DNA from 2 places in the Burkholderia ambifaria AMMD genome. Region 1 is predicted to be linked to the other one. Evidence: predicted binding sites of a transcription regulator. Region 1 holds the regulator's gene; the other holds the start of a gene.
What was found. Region 1 encodes LexA, which represses DNA repair genes until DNA is damaged. Its sites were predicted from a motif close to ACTGTATNNNNATACAGT; they were not measured.
Positions count from the first base shown of each region.

Region 2: BAMB_RS04800 (PA0069 family radical SAM protein) is a predicted target of LexA. The motif match lies at 2,665-2,682, and genes of this name have one in related genera.

Region 1 is NC_008390.1:1,637,435-1,642,238, reverse strand. It holds gene cysT (sulfate ABC transporter permease subunit CysT) at 1-609, opposite strand, end outside; gene BAMB_RS07585 (sulfate ABC transporter substrate-binding protein) at 756-1,793, opposite strand; gene lexA (transcriptional repressor LexA) at 2,058-2,705, shown strand; gene BAMB_RS07575 (hypothetical protein) at 2,732-3,070, shown strand; gene BAMB_RS07570 (DUF2939 domain-containing protein) at 3,100-3,822, shown strand; gene BAMB_RS07565 (universal stress protein) at 3,924-4,421, opposite strand; gene nodI (nodulation factor ABC transporter ATP-binding protein NodI) at 4,757-4,804, shown strand, end outside.
Region 2 is NC_008390.1:1,032,543-1,037,346, reverse strand. It holds gene BAMB_RS04810 (PQQ-dependent sugar dehydrogenase) at 1-877, shown strand, start outside; gene BAMB_RS04805 (NINE protein) at 987-1,454, shown strand; gene BAMB_RS04800 (PA0069 family radical SAM protein) at 1,471-2,649, opposite strand; gene BAMB_RS04795 (Lrp/AsnC ligand binding domain-containing protein) at 2,759-3,247, opposite strand; gene BAMB_RS04790 (D-amino acid dehydrogenase) at 3,393-4,679, shown strand.

The DNA.
Region 1 (4,804 bases):
GAAGCCGGTGAGCAGCGCCGGCAGCACGGCCGGCAACACGACGCGGCGGAACGTCAGCCAGCGCGATGCGCCGAGGCACGCGGCGGCCTCCTCCTGCTCGCGCTCGAAATCCTCGAGCACGGGCTGCACGGTGCGCACGACGAACGGCAGCCCGATGAAGGTCAGCGCCACCAGCACGCCGATGGGCGTGAACGCGATCTTGATGCCGAACGGCGCGAGATACTGGCCGACCCAGCCGTTGGTCGCATAGACGGCTGCCAGCGAAATGCCCGCGACCGACGTCGGCAACGCGAACGGCAGGTCGACGATCGCGTCGACGAGGCGCTTCAACGGGAACCGGTAGCGCACCAGCACCCACGCGACGAGAAAGCCGAACACGGCGTTGATCAATGCGCCGCCCAGGGCGGCGGAAAACGTCAGCCGGTACGACGCGAGTACGCGCGGCGACGTGACGGCGGTGACGAACTGGTCCCACGACAAAGTCGCGGTCTTCAGGAACGTGGCGGCGAGCGGGATCAGCACCACGAGGCTCAAATAGGCCACCGTGATGCCAAGCGTCACGCCGAAGCCGGGCAGCGCGCTCGGCTTGCGAAAGGTGTACGTCGTCATCGGATGCTCTTGCTGGGTCGATGCTGCTCATGGGTCCGACGCAAACGCCGGCGCGGGGAATCGCGCCGGCGGCCGTCGGGGATGCGGCGCGCTATCGTGGCGCACCGCTGTCGTTATGGGTTTGCTGCGTGGTGTTACTGTTCGCGTTACTGCGGCTTGTAGATCGAGTCGAACACGCCGCCGTCCGCGAAATGCGTCTTCTGCGCATTCGTCCAGCCGCCGAACGTGTCGTCGACCGTGTACAGCTTCAGCTTCGGGAACTGCTTCGTCAGCTCCGCCGGCACGTTCTTCGAACGCGGACGGTAGTAGTTGCGCGCCGCGATCTCCTGGCCCTGCGGGCTGTACAGGAAATTCAGGTAGGCCTCCGCCAGCTTGCGCGTGCCCTTCTTGTCGACCACCTTGTCGACCACCGCGACGGGCGGCTCGGCCAGGATGCTCACCGACGGCACGACGATCTCGAACTTGTCGGTGCCGAATTCCTTGATCGACAGGAACGCCTCGTTCTCCCACGCGATCAGCACGTCGCCGATCCCGCGCTGCACGAAGCTCGTCGTCGCGCCACGCGCGCCCGAATCGAGCACGCCTGCATTCTTGTAGAGCTTCGTCACGAATTCCTTCGCGCCCTGCTCGTTACCGCCCGGCTTGTGCACGGCATACGACCATGCGGCCAGGTAGTTCCAGCGCGCACCGCCCGAGGTCTTCGGGTTCGGCGTGACGATCGAGATGCCCGGCTTGGTCAGATCGTCCCAGTCCTTGATCCCTTTCGGGTTGCCCTTGCGCACGAGGAACACGATCGTCGACGTGTACGGCGATGCGTTGTCCGGCAGGCGCTTTTGCCAGTCCTTGTTCACCAGCCCCTTGTTGGCGAGCGCGTCGATGTCGTAGGCGAGCGCCAGCGTGACGACGTCGGCCTGCAGGCCGTCGAGTACCGAGCGCGCCTGCGCGCCCGAGCCGCCGTGCGACTGCTTGAAGTTGACCGTCTCGCCCGTCTTCGCCTTCCACGCCTTGCCGAACGCCTGGTTGAAGTCCTGATACAGCTCGCGCGTCGGGTCGTACGACACGTTCAGGAACGTCGTATCGGCCTGCGCATGCGTGACGACGCCCAACGCCGCCGCCGCGCCGAGCGCGAGTGTTGCAATCAGGCGGCCCGCTCCGCCCACCAGCCCCGTATTGCGCTTCGCCATCCTTGGTTCTCCAGTGTTGTCGATGTTGCGATGTCGGGCCAGTCTAGCGAACGGGTTACATGATTAAAAATAATCGTTCTTCATTTTTTAATACTCAAAAGTGCTAACGCAGACTGGGCGGACGGTTGCGGCAGACAAACCGGCGTCCGGACGTCGCGAAATCGCGGCGGAACCGGCGCGATCGCGTCGAACCTCAAGTAACACTTGAAATTCGCGAAGTACTGTATAAAAATACAGCTCACTGTCTATCCATACAGTTAAGCCATGACCAAACTCACCGCACGTCAGCAGCAAGTGTTCGACTTGATCCGCCGGGCGATCGAGCGCTCCGGTTTCCCGCCCACGCGCGCCGAGATCGCGGCCGAGCTGGGTTTCAGCTCGCCGAACGCGGCCGAGGAACACCTCCGTGCGCTGGCGCGCAAGGGCGTGATCGAGCTCGCCGCCGGCGCGTCGCGCGGCATTCGCCTGCTCGGCATCGAAGATGCGCCGCACCAGTTCACGCTGCCGCACGCCGGCCTGATGCAACTGTCGCTGCCGCTCGTCGGCCGGGTGGCGGCCGGTAGCCCGATCCTCGCGCAGGAGCACATCTCGCAGCATTACGCATGCGATCCCGCGCTCTTCACGAGCAAGCCCGACTACCTGCTGAAGGTGCGCGGCCTGTCGATGCGCGACGCCGGCATTCTCGACGGCGACCTCCTCGCCGTGCAGAAGCGCACGGAAGCGAAGGACGGCCAGATCATCGTCGCGCGTCTGGGCGACGACGTCACGGTCAAGCGCCTGATGCGCCGGCCCGGCGGCCTCGAGCTGATCGCCGAGAATCCGGATTACGAAAACATCTTCGTCAAGGCCGGCAGCGCGGAATTCGCGCTGGAAGGCATCGCCGTCGGGCTGATCCGCTCGGGCGAACTCTGACAATCGGTCTCGCTGAGGAGAACACCATGGAACGCCTTTCCCGTTTGCTGCCTTTCCGTCAATTCGGTCGCCTGCGTCACCTGCGCGGCCGCACGCCCTGTGCGCCGCTGTCCGCCGCGGCGCCCGTGGTGAGCCAAGAAGTCGCAGTTGAACGGCAGGCGTCGCTGCTGCCGTCGGCGCTTCCCGCATTCGCGCGGGTTTCGCTGAATGCCGGCCTGAATCACGCGGAACCGGCGCGCCGTGCGCCCGTGCGCGTCTATCACGGTCGGTCGCGGCTGATCATGGTGGGGACGATCGATGCCGTGTGCCGGATGATCGATCGCTGCATCGCCGAGGAACGATCGTCCACGCACGGCGGTCTCTGATTGCGGAACCTGTTCGCACCGGAGGCATCGTGACTGGATCTTCGGGCCGCGCGTGGCGGCTCAAGCCCGTGCTGATCGTCGTGCTGGCCGTCGCCATTCTGGCGGCGGTCGGCTATGCATACGCGTCGCCGTACGTCGCGCTAGGTCGCCTGAAATCGGCGATCGACGCGCGCGATTCGCAGGCGGTCAGCGAATATGTCGACTTTCCGTCGCTGCGCATCAGCCTGAAGCAGCAGGTCACGGAAGAGTTGATGCGCCGGATCGACGCGGTGAAGAAGGACAATCCGTTCGCGGTGATTGGCGCGCTGATCGGATCTGCGTTGATCGGCCCGCTGGTCGATGCGTATGCGACACCGGAAGGTGTGGCGGCGCTGATGAGCGGCATCCCGCCGCGCGGTAACCCGGGCGAGCGGCCCCCCGACTGGTCGGGGCCGCCGGCAGGCAATGCGCCCGCCAACGCACCGGCCGCGCCACCGGCCAATCCGGCTAGCGCACCCATGCCGGGCAGCAATGCCACCGCGTCGGCTGCATCGGCGCCGGCGTCTGCGCCCGCACCCACGCCCACGCCCGCGCCCGCCCCGGCGAGCCCGAGCGACGCGGGCCATCCGCAGCAAACGAGTGCCGGCTACCGGAATATCGATGAATTCGTCGTGACCTACCAGCGCAGCGCCGACGGCACGCGCTATGCGGCGGTCTTCCGCCGCTTCGGCCTGTTCTCGTGGAAGCTGTCCGCGATCGACCTGCACGCCTGAGCAATCGCAGTCGTCACGGTCGCGCTCGATGCCGCCGATGCGGCACTGCGCGCGACCGCGCCTGAATCGCAGGCCATCCGGCCGTTCACGCGATTGCTGCGTTACTTGCCGTTCGAGATGGCCGCTTCGCGTTCGCGCGCGATCTCGGCCTTTTGCTCTTCGGCCGACGAACACGCGACCAGAATGCTGCAGTTCACGCGATCGAGCAGTTGCGTGTTGCCCGACCCCATCCACCATCTCGACAACCCGCTACGGCACCGATGGCCGACGACGACGAGGTCGGCCTTCAACTCCGTCGCGAGATTCGCGATTTCGTCGATCGGATAGCCGAACGCGAAATGGCCTTCCGCCTGAACGCCGCGCTCGCGCAGCCAGTTCACGCCTTCTTGCAGGATCTCGCGCGCGGTTTCCTCGAAGCGGCCGCACGCGACGTCGGTCAGCAACCCGGCGCTTTGCGCGATGCTCGAGCGCATGTCGACGACCGACAGCAAATGCGTTTCCGCCTTCAGGTCCAGCGCGAGGTTGGCACCGCACCGCAATGCCTTGCGCCCCTCGAGCGTGCCGTCGTAGCACAGCAGAATCTTGTTGTAGCTAGCCATGAAACCTCCCTATCGCGACTACGTGCGCTATGCACTCATCATGGTGCGCCGCAATTGAGGACGCAAGGGATGGAAAACGCTGATTCGCCACGCGGGGCGCGCCGGCGATGATGCGGTGCACGATCCGTGCGCCGACGCACCATGCCGCACCGGCATGCGCTGAAGAGACGCAGCCGATGCACTAGAATGGCCCGTTCGTACCCTCGACGTGCGTTCGCCCCGGTCATGCTCATGTGACACGCATTCGCCCGATCCGTTCGCCGGCCCGGATGCCCAGTCAGCCAGCCGGCCGGCCGCGAAACGCGTCCGTGCCCGCTTACAACGACAAACTGCCCATGTCCGTTGCACCGATCGATTTCCGGAACGTTGAAAAGCGCTATGGC
Region 2 (4,804 bases), 600 kb from region 1:
GATCACTGCCCGCTACGTGGTCGCATCGGGCCTCGACATGCCCGTCGGCGTCGCGTATCGCGACGGCGCGCTCTATATCTCCGCCGTGTCGCGCATCCTGCGCCTCGACCACGTCGACGACCGGCTCGCCCGGCCGCCCGCGCCGGCGGTCGTGACGGACGCGCTGCCCACCGATCATCACCACGGCTGGAAATTCATCGCATTCGGCCCCGACGGCAAGCTCTACGTGCCGACCGGCGCGCCGTGCAACGTGTGCCTCGCCGATCGCAGCCGCTACGCGATCATCGCACGCATGAACGCCGACGGCAGCGGCCGCGAGGTATTCGCCCGCGGCGTGCGCAATACCGTCGGCTTCGCATGGCACCCCGACTCGGGCGAGCTGTGGTTCACCGACAACGGGCGCGACCTGATGGGCGACGACGTACCCGACGACGAGCTGAACCGCGCGCCGCGCGCAAGCCTCGACTTCGGCTTTCCATACTGTCATGGCGGCGACACGCCCGACCCCGAATTCGGCAGCGCCGACGTGTGCCGCCGCCATGTGCCGCCCGTGCTGAAACTCGGCGCGCACGTCGCGGCACTCGGCATGCGCTTCTATACGGGACCGATGTTCCCGGCGTCGTATCGCAACAATGTATTCATTGCGGAACACGGCTCGTGGAACCGCAGCAGCAAGGTCGGCTACCGCGTGATGCGCGCGGTCGTGTCAGCCGACGGCAGCCACGCGCGCCAGACGCCGTTCATCACCGGCTGGCTGCGCGCGGACGGCACCGTGTGGGGACGCCCGGCCGACGTGCTGCCGCTGCCCGACGGCTCGCTGCTCGTCAGCGACGACTATGCAGGCGCCATTTACCGCGTCACCTATGCGGCACCTTGACGCAGCCGAGGGGTGACCGTGGCCCACCGCGCATCGTAGAATGCGTGCCGGGCCGAGCGCCCCGCGCCGGCCTGCCGGCCGCCACGCCAACGATAATCCGCCGCCACCCATGTCCAGCAGCACCGCACCGTCCCGCCGCTTCCGCTCCAAGACGCTCACCGCCGCCCTCGCGTTCCTGTTCGGCTCGCTCGGCGCACACCGCTTCTACCTGTATGGCCTTCGCGACGTGTACGGCTGGGCGCACCTGCTCGCGACGATCGTCGGGATTCCGGGTTTCATGCTGCTCGCCGCCACCCAACGCACAGCCAGCCTCGGCTGGTGGCTCGCCGTGCCGGGTGCGATCTCGCTGCTCGCCGCGTTCCTCGCCGCGCTCGTCTACGGCCTGCGCCCCGACGAGAAATGGGACGCGCAATTCAATGCCGATACGGGCAAGTACAGCCGGTCGGGCTGGACGGTGATCTTTATCGTGATCTTCTCGCTGCTGATCGGCGCGTTCCTGCTGATGACCGCGCTTGCGCTGTCGTTCCAGACGTATTTCGAATCGCAAGTCGAAGCGGCGAAGCAGATTTCGCAATAAGCGCCGACGCGCACCGTCAGAACAGGCTCAACTGCGTGTCGTCACGCGACGTCGTGCTCGTTGCGCCCACCACGGTGCGCCGCGCTGCCACCGCGCCGGCCGGCGCGCCGCGAAACTGCGACAGATCCAGAATGCCGTTCCTGCGCTCGTTCAACCCGAGCCGCTTCACGGCCTGACGGAAACGCTGCCGCAACAGGTCGGCCCAGATCCCCTCGCCCTTCATCCGTTTCGAGAAATCGGAGTCGTAGTCCTTCCCGCCGCGCATGTCGCGCACACGGTTCATCACGCGCTCCGCGCGATCGGGGAAATGCGCGGCGAGCCAGCTCTTGAACAGCGGCGCGACCTCCCACGGCAGCCGCAGGACGATATAGCTCGCATGCGTCGCGCCTGCTTCCGCGCAGGCCTCCAGCACGCGCTCCATGTCCGGCTCGGTGACGAACGGGATCATCGGTGCAATGCTGACGCCCACCGGCACACCCGCGTCGCGCAACGCGCGGATCGTACGCAGCCGGCGCGCCGGCGTCGCCGCACGCGGCTCGAGCGTGCGCGCGAGATCGGCGTCGAGCGTCGTGATCGTGACCGCCGCCATCACCTGCCCGCGCTCGGCCATCGGGGCAAGCAGGTCGAGATCGCGCTCGATCAGCGACGATTTCGTGATCGCGGCGAACGGTAGCGCATGATCGTGCATCACCTGGATCACGCTGCGCGTGATGCGCAGGTCGCGCTCGACCGGCTGGTATGCGTCGGTGTTGACGCCGAGCGCGATCGGCTCCGGCACGTAACGCTTGCGCGAAATCTCGCGCTCGAGCAGTTCGGCCGCATTGACCTTCGCATAGATGCGACTCTCGAAGTCGAGCCCCGGCGACAGCCCTAGATAGCTGTGGGTCGGCCGTGCAAAACAGTAGATGCACCCGTGCTCGCAGCCGCGATACGGATTGAGCGACACGCTGAACGGGATGTCAGGCGACTGGTTGTGCGTGAGGATGCTCTTCGCGCGCTCCTCGAACACCTGCGTACGCAGCGGCGTGGGCAGATCGGCGTCGTCCGATTCGTGCGCCCAGCCGTCGTCGACCGCTTCGCGCAGCGCCGTTTCGTACCGCCCCTGGAGATTGTCGACCGCACCGCGCCCCTTGCGGGGCGCCGGCGGCGCTATCGGAAATTCGTTGTCGGACCGGCCGTCCATGCACTCACCCATTCGCCTGCACCCAATACTGTATATTTATACAGTATTGGGTGCAGCATGCCAAGGGCGAGATAAGGGGCCCGACAGCGGCGCCGGCAACCGGCCGCGGCAGCGGCAGCGGTCATTCGCCGACCGAAATCGTCAGCGTTTCCTTGATTTCCTCCATCACGACATAGCTCTTCGACTGCACCGCGCCGGGCAGTTGCAGCAGGATGTCGCCGAGCAGCTTGCGATAGTCGGCCATTTCACCGATCCGCGCCTTGATCAGATAGTCGAAGTCGCCGGACACGAGATGGCATTCGAGCACCTCGTCGATCTTCATCACTTCGCGACGGAACTGCTCGAACATGTTGCCGCCCTTGTGGCCAAGCGTGATCTCGACGAACACCAGCAGCGCGGCACCGAGCTGGCCCGGATCGACGCGTGCGTGATAGCCGGTGATGACCCCGTCGCGCTCCATGCGCCGCACGCGCTCGATGCATGGCGTCACGGTCAGGCCGACCTGTTCCGCGAGGTCCTTCATCGCCATCCGGCCGTCGTCCTGCAGCAGTTTGAGGATGCGCCGGTCGAGCTTGTCGAGCGAGCGTACTGGCTGGCGTTGCGTTCTCATTTGTTTATTCTGAAAACCTGAAAAATACGATAACAAAACCTGCACATTCGACAATACCATAGCTCAAAAAACTAGATCAGCTAGAGGTTACACGGAGACGCAGGTGCGCCCGGCCTCGACCTGATCCCTTCCATCTGGAGCAGCTATGCGAGTCGTCGTTCTGGGCAGCGGTGTGGTGGGCGTGGCAAGCGCGTATTACCTCGCGCGCGCCGGTCATGAAGTCACGGTGATCGACCGCGAGGCCGGCCCGGCGCTGGAGACGAGCTTCGCGAACGCCGGCCAGATCTCGCCCGGCTATGCGGCTCCGTGGGCCGCGCCCGGCGTGCCGCTGAAGGCCGTCAAGTGGATGTTCGAGAAGCATGCGCCGCTCGCGATCCGCCTCGACGGCACGCGTTTCCAGCTCCAGTGGATGTGGCAGATGCTGCGCAACTGCACGGCCGACCGCTACGCAGTCAACAAGGGCCGCATGGTCCGCCTCGCCGAATATAGTCGCGATTGCCTGCAGGCGCTGCGAGCCGATACCGGCATCCAGTACGAAGGGCGCACGGGCGGCACGCTGCAACTGTTCCGCACGCAACAGCAACTCGACGGCGCGGCGAAGGACATCGCGGTGCTGCAGGAAGCCAACGTGCCGTTCGAACTGCTGTCGCCGGCCGAGTTGAAGAACGCCGAACCGGCGCTCGCCGCCGTGTCGCACAAGCTGACGGGCGGCCTGCGCCTGCCGGGCGACGAAACGGGCGACTGCCAGCTGTTCACGACGCGCCTCGCGGCGCTCGCGGAATCGCTCGGCGTGAAGTTCCGCTACAACACGCCGATCGATTCGCTCGCGATCGCGGGAGGGAGGATCGCCGGTGTGCAGTGCGGCAGCGAGACGGTGCGCGCGGATGCGTATGTCGTCGCGCTCGGCTCGTACTCGACCAGCTTCATCTCGAACCTGATGAAGATCCCGGTCTATCCGCTGAAGGGCTATTCGATCACCGCGCCGATCGTGAACGACGCGGCGGCCCCTGTATCGACGGTGCTCGACGAAACCTACAAGATCGCCATCACGCGTTTCGACCAGCGCATCCGTGTCGGCGGCATGGCCGAGATCGTCGGCTTCGACAAGAACCTGCGCGCCGCGCGCCGCGAAACGCTCGAAATGTGCGTGAACGACCTGTTCCCGGGCGGCGGCGATACGTCGAAGGCAACGTTCTGGACGGGCCTGCGCCCGATGACGCCGGACGGCACGCCGATCGTCGGCCGCACGCCGGTGTCGAACCTGTTCCTGAACACCGGCCACGGCACGCTCGGCTGGACGATGTCGTGCGGGTCGGGCCAGTTGCTCGCCGACCTGATCTCGGGCAAGAAGCCGGCGATTCAGGCCGACGACCTGTCGGTGCATCGCTACCTGAAGGACGTGGCCGGCCAGACGCGCCCGGCATACGCATAAGCCGGAACGGCCCGCGGCGACGCGGGCGGTCGGCATCGACCGAAAGGCGCCCCTTGCGGGGCGCCTTTTTCGTTGCAGCGAACGCGTTGCCGGCGCCGGAGCGGGCTTGCGCAAGCGCGCCCACA